2 regions of the Marinomonas sp. A3A genome follow, and region 1 is predicted to be linked to the other one. Evidence: predicted binding sites of a transcription regulator. Region 1 holds the regulator's gene; the other holds the start of a gene.
What was found. Region 1 encodes FNR, which switches genes on or off when oxygen is low (the NO sensors DNR and NnrR bind a similar motif). Its sites were predicted from a motif close to TTGATNTANATCAA; they were not measured.

Region 1 (4,829 bases):
ATTGATGTTGCTTTCTCTAGTTTTGCACATACTTACCAAAGCGCTATTCTTGGTCAAAAAGAGCCTGCAAAAAAGTTAAAAGTAGCTTAACTCACGATCAATTTTTTGAGCTAGTTACTTAAAAGAAGCCCAGATTATTAATTAGATAATCTGGGCTTCTTTTTGTTTGCTCTTCTTTCTTATCTTTTTATGGGCCTTTCTTTTCGATCCAATAGTAATAAGTACCCCCTTCTTGTTCCTGCTTAGTAAGCTTGTGGCCAAGAAACTGGCAGAACTTCGGAATATCTCTCGTTGTGGATGGATCTGTTGCAATAACCTTCAATATTTCTTTCGCCGAGAGTTTTCGCATCTCTACATGAAGCATCATCACGGGTTCAGGGCAAAGTAAATCTGTTGCATCAAGTATGGCTTGGTGTTCCATAATATTTCTCTCTATTTAGATGTTCTTTTCTAGCCAGTTTTTAGTGTGAATAGCTAACTCTAAAACGGTGTCTTCTATGTTTTTATTGTATTTTTTTAGTGTTTTAAAGTCATGATCCGCGCCTTCTATCCACAGAATTTCTATATTCTCAGGCAATGATTGCTGACTAACCCAATCATAAGAACCAAGTTGATCTCTGGTACCTTGAATAATTAGGCATGGTGCCTTTAGCTCAGCAAGAAAAGACAGTCGGTGTTTCTCCGGTTTTCCAGCAGGATAAAAAGGAAAACCAAAACACACGACCGCCTTTACCATAGCTAGATTCGTTAGCTGTGTGGCCACTCGCCCCCCCATGGATTTTCCAGCCACAACACAGCTGCTGTTATGTTCAATATACTCAGCATATTCAGGAACAAGGGTGGGGAATTTGGGTGGTGGCCTCTTCTTTCCTGAGCGCTCTTGCTCTTTCATATATGAAAAAGTAACAGGTATAACTGCTTGTTGTCGTTGCTCGGATATGGCTTCACAAAGTTGCTTTAAAAAAGAGTTGCTGTGGCCAGCACCAGCACCGTGTGCAAGATATAAAGGAAGAGAATTCATGCTCATAAATTTCAAAAATACTATTAGACCAGATCCGATGAATGGTTAAAACCTTACTCGATATATTATTGCAGACTCTACAGTAAAAGGTTTTATCTACAGTATGAGAATTCTTGATCTGGGTCAGCAAATGACTTTTCACTAAAGTGTAAACTTCTATTAGAAATTTTAATAGGAACGCATCATGATCTGGGATTCTTCACTTATCGCTAAGTACGATCTATCCGGGCCCCGTTACACTTCTTACCCGACAGCACCGCAATTTGACGCAAGTATTAGTAAAATTGCGCTTATTGATAAAATGTTAATGCCTTCCGAGGCGCCTCTTAGCCTCTATTTTCATATTCCCTTTTGTGCCAACCTTTGTTACTACTGCGCTTGTAATAAAATTGTAACTAAGCAGTACGAAAAAGGGGCCGAGTACGTTGAGTTACTGGGCGAAGAAATGAGATTGCGTAGTCTGATGCTTGACCATTCAAGAGAAGTGACGCAATTGCATTTTGGTGGCGGCACGCCTACTTTTTTGACGGAAGAGTTAATTGACGCGCTGTTTGATAATATCCAGCAGCATTTCAACTTAATCAATGATGGCACGCAGGATTACAGTGTTGAAATTGATCCTCGGGAGATCAGTCTATCTAAATTGAAGCTGTTAACAAAAAAGGGAATTAATCGAATTAGTATTGGTGTGCAGGATTTTGACATCAAGGTTCAAGAAGCTATTCACCGTGTTCAGCCTGTTGAGATGGTAGCCACTCTTGTTGACGATGCTCGAAAATTAGGCATTAGGTCGATTAATTTCGATCTAATTTATGGCTTGCCATACCAGTCTATCGAAGGTTTTAAAAAGACCTTGGAACAAGTGATTCAATTATCTCCTGAGCGTATATCGCTTTTTAACTACGCCCATTTACCTGATAGATTTCGTGCTCAAAGACGAATTTCAGATGAAAGCTTACCTATATCAAGCATGAAGCTTGAGCTATTGAGGATGAGTACAGAATATTTAATCTCTGCTGGTTATGAATATATAGGCATGGATCACTTTGCAAAACCAACAGATAGCCTAGCGATTGCTCAAAAGCAAGGTCAGCTACAGCGCAACTTTCAGGGTTATACAACGCATGCTGGTACCGATTTGGTTGCTTTTGGCGTTTCCGCTATTAGCGATTTAAATGGTGTTTATATTCAGAACCATACAGACTTATCAATTTATAGGAGTAGTATTGAGAAAGGCCAATTGGCAATCGCTAAAGGTTATATTAGTGATCTGGATGATAGAATCCGTCATCAAGTGATAATGACATTAATTTCTCAATTTGAGCTGAATGTTGTTGTTATTGAAAAGAAATACAATATTGATTTCTTTGAGTACTTTTCTGAAGAGATGGAAAGGCTAACTCCCATGGTAAAAGATGGTATGTTAGATATTGACTGTAGTGGAATGCAGACCACTATTAAAGTAACAGAACGCGGTAGATTACTAATTCGCTGTATTTGTATGGTCTTTGATAAATACCTTAATGGCGCCATAAAATACTCAAAAGTTATATAGATCGAGATCAGGGAGATTTACATGTCAATGACACACACACAGTCACGATTCAACAGCACCCTTACTTCGCAGTGTCAAAATTGTAGCCTAAGTGCTCTTTGTCTCCCAATTGCATTGGCTGATGAAGATATTAATAGATTAGATCAGATTATTGAGCGCAAAAAGCCACTTAAAAAAGGTGAGTTTTTGTTTCGCCAAGGCGATACATTTGATTCTGTTTACGCTGTTCGCTCTGGTACTTTAAAAACATTCAACATCACATCAGTTGGCGAAGAGCAAATCACAGGTTTTTATTGTCCTAGTGAATTGGTCGGTTTAAGCGGGATTGATTCAAATGTCTATCCGGTTTCTGCAAAGGCACTGGAAACCACTACAGTGTGTGAGATTCCATTTAGTCACCTTGAAGAGTTATCTTCACAGATTCCTTCTTTGAAACATCAAATATTTAAGGTGATGAGTCGAAAAATATCCGATGATCAACAGATGATGGTTTTGTTGGGGAAAAAAAATGCCGATGAGAAAGTGGCATCTTTCTTATTAAACCTATCTAATCGATTTAAAAAACGTGGCTATTCCGCTAGTTCTTTTCGCCTTTCCATGTCTCGCGGGGAGATTGGTAACTACCTTGGATTAGCAGTTGAAACAGTTAGTCGTGTCATTACACGTTTTCAAAAAAATGAACTAATACATGTTGATGGGAAAGAAATTGAGATTGTTGACTTCCCCGAAATGCAAAAACTCGTGGGGGTTGCGAGTGATTGTGGTAAAATCGCCAATATTTGATTGATATAATGAGGCTCAACTGGAATGCTTTACGACGATTTTTACGTTAAATCACTAATACAAACAATAGAAGACTGGCCAAAACAAGGTATTAGCTTCCGAGATATCACCCCTATTTTCAGTGACCCTAAAGGTATGAGAATGGTCGTTGATGCCTATGTACATCGCTATATCGCAACGGATATCACTCATATAGCCTGTATCGATGCCCGTGGTTTTTTGATTGCAGCGGTTCTGGCTTATGAACTTCAAAAGCCTCTTATCTTAGTGCGTAAAAAAGGTAAGCTTCCAGGAAAGACTATTTCACAAAAATATGCGCTGGAATATGGTGAAGCAGAATTAGAAATCCAAGAGGGAGCTGTAAAAGCGGGCGATGAAGTATTGTTGTTTGATGATCTGATTGCGACTGGCGGCACCCTATTTGCTGCAATCAAGTTATTGACTAGTCAAGGCGCAAATATCAAAGAAGTCGCTGCTATTATAGATTTGCCAGATTTGGGTGGAAGCCAAAAACTAAGAGACAGTGATATACCTGTTTTTAGCCTTTGCGCTTATGATGGCGAGTAAGAATTGAACGAATAATAAAAAAGGTGGCCTCAGCCACCTTTTTTATTATTAAGCGTAAATAATTTACTGCTATTAAAAATCTACTGTTGCGCCAACAGAAAGACCTTTATCGATTTCTTTACGAGAATCGTCTTCAAATACAGTCACTGTTTTACCATAACTAATGAATGCACGAGCGTTACGCATTGTCATATATTCAGCACGGAATTCGTAAGTGTACATGTGGTCAAGATTTGAAATAGCCAGTACTTCCGGCGAGTAATACACAGAGCCATAGATACTCACACGATTTGCTTCAGGTAAGGTGTACCGATACCAGCCACCTAAAGCAAGTGCAACAGATAGGTCATCATTCTTCTCTGAATCTGCATCAATAGCGTATAGTCGAATACCAATCCCTGCTTGAAGTGGGCCACTTGTGTCTGAATCCTCTACCGTTACACCAATATGTCCAGTTGAGGTATTTTCATCATCATTATGAGTAATTCCGCCATTTACGCCGAAAGCCCCCATATTTAAGTTGATATTACCTTTCACTGTGTCGTTTGTTAAACTAACTCCAGCGGATGACGCATTTACGATAGAAGATCCTAAAATGCCGGCGGTTAACAATAGTGCTTTATGTGTTAGGTTCATTTCTATTACCCTATAGTGAAATAATATTTAATCGGTCAAATGCCTCAGGTGACTGCTTCAACCCCTTGAAGTCGAATAACTTTGTGTCTGCCAAATGTGATGGAACAACATTTTGTATAGCAGAGAACATGGTTTCTGTTCTACCCGGAAATTCTTTTTCCCACTTTTGCAACATGTCTTTTACGACCTGTCTTTGTAGGTTTTCTTGAGAGCCACACAAGTTGCAAGGAATGATAGGATATTCCTTCATTACCGCGAAGGATTCAA
Region 2 (4,829 bases), 110 kb from region 1:
GTTTCATTTAAAAGAGAAGATTGATCAGGTTCCGCATTTCTTTAATCAAGCCCCGATCATTATTGATATTTCGAAAATGAAACGTGGTATTAGGTTAGAAGAATTTGAAGTGTTGATTCAATCGGTGAGCGCTCTTGGTCTTGGTGTGATTGGCTGGCGTTGTGATCCTGATGCGTTGCCTGTGTGGAATGCTTCAGTGACTATTCCTCTTTTGCCGGCAAGTAAAGCAAGACCTATTAATATGTCTCCTGCAGTAAAAGAAGAGGCGAGCCCTGATGTCGTTGTGAGGACTGTGGTTGAGGAGCGATTGGTGCCTCAGGCTACGAAAGTTATTACTAAACCGATTCGCTCTGGGCAGCAAGTTTATGCAGAAGGGGATTTAATTATTCTTAATCAGGTCAGTGCTGGTGCGGAAGTGCTAGCGGATGGCAATATCCACGTTTATGGAGCTTTACGAGGTCGCGCTTTAGCGGGTGTTAAAGGTGATGTGGAGGCGCGAATTTTTTGTAAAAGCATGGAGGCCGAGCTGGTTTCTATTGCTGGTAATTTTATGTTGAGTGATGCGCTGCGAAATATCGTTTGGAAAGACAGCGCGCAAGTGTTATTAGTTGACGATAGCTTAGAAATCGTACCGCTTTAAGATTTATTATTCATTTTTACTGTATAGATAAACTCATTTGAGGTTATCGGGGGATAAAGCATTGGCAAAAATTATAGTAGTCACCTCAGGCAAGGGTGGCGTCGGAAAGACAACATCCAGTGCTGCTATTGGGACTGGTATTGCGTTAAAGGGACATAAGACGGTTATTATCGATTTCGATGTGGGCTTACGTAATCTAGACTTGATTATGGGTTGTGAGCGTCGAGTGGTTTATGACTTTGTAAATGTCATAAACAAAGAGGCAACGCTATCTCAGGCGTTGATTAAAGATAAGCGCACGAAAGATTTGTTTATTTTGCCGGCTTCTCAGACGCGCGACAAAGATGCGTTGACTATAGAAGGCGTTCAGGAAGTTCTTGAAGAGCTTGCTAAGGAATTTGAATACATTATATGTGATTCGCCTGCAGGTATTGAAAAGGGCGCTCAGATGGCGTTGTACTTTGCTGATGCTGCAATTGTTGTGACTAACCCAGAAGTTTCTTCTGTACGTGATTCAGATCGTATTTTGGGGATCCTGCAAAGTAAGTCTAAACGAGCTGAGGATGGTAAAGCGCCGATTGAGGAGCACCTTCTTTTAACTCGTTATCATCCTGGGCGTGTTGCATTGGGTGAAATGTTAAGTGTGTCCGATGTTGAGGATATCTTGGCAATTCCATTGCTTGGTGTTATTCCTGAGTCTGAGGCGGTATTGAAAGCTTCGAACCAAGGTACGCCAGTTATTTTGGATACAGCTTCAGAAGCTGGTTTAGCCTATATGGATGCCGTTGATCGTTTGATGGGTGAAGAGCGTCCTTTACGCTTTTTAGAAGTTCAGAAGAAAGGCTTTATCAAGCGTTTATTAGGGGGTTAGAGTGGGAATTTTTGACTATTTTAAAAGCAAAAGCGCGCCTAGCTCCGCTTCTGTTGCCAAGGATCGATTGCAAATTATCGTTGCTCATGAGCGCAGTAAGCGCCATCAGCCGGATTATTTGCCACAGATGCAGCAAGAAATCATCGATGTTATTCGTAAGTATGTGAATATCGGCAGTGAAGATGTGCAGATCCAGCTGGATAATACTGATGATTGCTCAATATTAGAGTTGAATGTGACCTTGCCAGAGCAAAACTAGCTTCGAAGTAAGTGATCGTATCGATAGGAAAGCACTAAATGAGACAATTGATATATGTCTTGTTTGGTGCTTTTTTTATATCTAATTGACGGAGTTTGGGTGTCATTGTTTTACTCACGTTTTCATGGGTGTATGATTCGTGCCATTCATTTTTGATTGTTAGAGTAAGATAACATGCTGCGTTTTTCTCTAGGTGTGATGGCTGTTTCTGTGCTTCTTTCTGCTTGTAGTGAGCCTAAGCAAGCCGTTTCACAAATAAAGTCTACAAAATCATCTCCTGAGCTCCCTATTGCAATGAAAGATCCTAAGGCGATGCTGGGTGCGCAGTTGTTTTTTGATACCAATTTATCTAAAGAGCGCAATCAGTCTTGTGGAACTTGCCACGATATAGCCAATGGCTTTGTTGATAAAAGGTCAGATGCATTATTTGGTGCTGTTTCATTGGGAAGTGATCGAGTGTCCATGGGTAGTCGTAATACGCCAACAGCTGCTTACGCCGCCTTCGCGCCGACTTTTCATCGTATGGCTAATGGCGAGTATCGTGGTGGCCAGTTTTTAGATGGTCGCGCTTCTGGTTTGGCTCAACAGGCCGAAGGGCCTTTTGTTAATCCTTTAGAAATGGCTATGCCTGACGGTGCAGCGGTTGTTAGTCGAGTAAAAGAAAATGCGCGCTATGAAGGCTTGTTTAACTCAATTTATGGGCAAGATATTTTAAATGACCCTATAAAGGGGTATGCGGCGATTACTGATTCAATTGCGACGTTTGAAAAAACGGCTATGTTTATGCCTTTCGACTCTAGATACGATCGTGCTTTGCGTGGCGAAATAAAACTAACTCAGCAAGAGGAGTTGGGTAAGACCTTATTTTTCTCTCAGCAATTTACTAACTGTAATGCATGTCATCAACTAAATACGTCACCGCTTAATGCTCAAGAAACATTTACTAATTACGAATATCGTAATATTGGTGTTCCAGCTAATGCTGATTTGATGGCCTATAATGGCAATAAAAAAGATCTTGGATTGTTGGATAATCCGTCTATAGATGATCCTAAGCAAGCAGGTAAATTTAAAGTGCCGTCTTTGCGTAATGTTGCAGTGACTGGGCCATATATGCATAACGGTGTTTTTAAAGATCTTCGAACTGTTGTGCTTTTTTATGATAAGTACAACAACCCTCAGCGTACGATAAACCCTGAAACAGGCAAGCCTTGGGCTGAGCCAGAAGTAGCGGAAAATATAGACTTGGTGAATTTACAAAAAGGCCCTGCATTGCCAGATCAAAGGGTGGACGCCATTGTTGCTTTTTTGAAGACATTAACGGACCAGCGATATGAGTCATTGCTTGATAAATAGAAATCTTTGTTGCTGAGGTCTTCGTTAGTAGCTTAAATTAACTCCTTATTGTTTTCATTGATAAAACTGGCTAGTGGAGGAAAAATTTATTACATTGATTGTTTGGTTATTTTCTTTCGCATCTTGTATGTGTCGCTTGAATTTAAAAGGTTAATACAATGAAATATGTTCCACTTGGCCGAACTGGCTTAGAAGTTTCTCGAGTGTGTTTGGGTACTATGACTTGGGGGACTCAAAACAACCAAGCTGATGCTGATGTTCAAATTGAATACGCCTTAGCAAATGGTGTGAATTTTATTGATACGGCTGAAATGTATTCTATCCCGCCAACTGCTGAGTCTTATGGCAAAACAGAAACTATTATTGGTGATTGGCTTTCTCGTAACCCATCTCGTCGTAAAGAGTTTATTCTTGCTACTAAAATTGCTGGTCCTGGTATGAAATACGTTCGCGACGGCAGTAATATTTCTGGCAAAACAGTGATTGAAGCGGTGGATGCTTCTTTAAAGCGTTTGCAGACAGACTATATTGATCTTTATCAGCTTCATTGGCCAAATCGTTCTACGCCGCATTTTGCAAAACATTTTCCAGGTGTGATTAGTTTTACGGATGTTGACCGTGATGAGCAGTCTGCTCAAATTCTAGATATTCTTCAAGGTTTGGATGCGTGTATTAAGGCCGGTAAGATTCGTCATTTTGGTTTGTCTGACGATACGACTTGGGGGATTAATGAATTTATTCGTCTCAGTGAAAAGCATGATTTGCCACGTGTTGCTTCTATTCAAAACGAATTTAGTTTGTTGCATACAAAAGATTGGCCATATCTAGTCGAAAACTGTGTTCATGAAGATGTGGCGTATTTGCCATGGTCGCCTTTGGCTGCCGGTGCTTTAACGGGAAAATATCTTGGTGGTGCTCGCCCTGAAGGCAGTCGTTGGACTTATTCTCAGCGTAACGGTATTTTCCGCGATACACCTTTGGTTGAGAAGGCGGTTGCCGCTTATATGGAGGTCGCTAAAAAGCATGGTTTCACTGCAGCTCAACTTGCCTTGGCATGGTGTGATCAAGTTGACGGTGTAAGTTCGACTATCATTGGAGCGACGTCTTTGGAGCAGCTAAAAGAAGATATGGCGGCGTTTGATATGACCCTGTCTGAAGAGGCTTTAAAGGATATCATGGCCGTCTTTAAAGAGTATCCTGTTCCGTTTTAATAGGCAGCTGATTAGCTCTGATATGAATTTAAAAAGCGCTTCGGCGCTTTTTTTGTGTCTGTAAAATTAGAGTTATGAAAGATGAGTGTTTAGTTTGCTTTGTTTTGTTCAATAAAAAACCCGATACACATTGTGTATCGGGTTTTTTCAGAGATTAGAAAAAACTATGAATTAGTTCTTTTCTCTTTCTTTTTTGTCTTTAACAGCAGCGATAACAGTTTCAGCTACGTTAGAAGGACATGGTAGGTAGTGAGAGAACTCCATAGAGAACTGACCACGACCAGAAGTCATTGTACGAAGAGTACTGATGTAACCAAACATTTCAGATAGAGGAACGTCTGCTTTGATGCGAACACCAGTCAAACCTTTCTCTTGGTCTTTGATCATGCCACGACGACGGTTCAAGTCACCGATAACATCACCAACGTGGTCATCTGGAGTGAACACGTCAACTTTCATGATTGGTTCGATTAGCTGCGGACCAGCTTTTGG

Region 2: CYL31_RS11265 (cytochrome-c peroxidase) is a predicted target of FNR. The motif match lies at 1,818-1,831, and genes of this name have one in related genera.

What each region holds. Positions count from the first base shown of each region.
Region 1 covers NZ_CP025532.1:2,305,038-2,309,866, reverse strand. The annotation lists gene CYL31_RS10740 (CBS domain-containing protein) at 1-90, shown strand, start outside; gene tusA (sulfurtransferase TusA) at 188-421, opposite strand; gene CYL31_RS10730 (alpha/beta family hydrolase) at 437-1,027, opposite strand; gene hemN (oxygen-independent coproporphyrinogen III oxidase) at 1,206-2,576, shown strand; gene fnr (fumarate/nitrate reduction transcriptional regulator Fnr) at 2,598-3,359, shown strand; gene CYL31_RS10715 (adenine phosphoribosyltransferase) at 3,384-3,926, shown strand; gene CYL31_RS10710 (YfaZ family outer membrane protein) at 3,999-4,562, opposite strand; gene ttcA (tRNA 2-thiocytidine(32) synthetase TtcA) at 4,573-4,829, opposite strand, start outside.
Region 2 covers NZ_CP025532.1:2,415,391-2,420,219, reverse strand. The annotation lists gene minC (septum site-determining protein MinC) at 1-640, shown strand, start outside; gene minD (septum site-determining protein MinD) at 702-1,511, shown strand; gene minE (cell division topological specificity factor MinE) at 1,513-1,770, shown strand; gene CYL31_RS11265 (cytochrome-c peroxidase) at 1,945-3,126, shown strand; gene CYL31_RS11260 (aldo/keto reductase) at 3,285-4,337, shown strand; gene fusA (elongation factor G) at 4,509-4,829, opposite strand, start outside.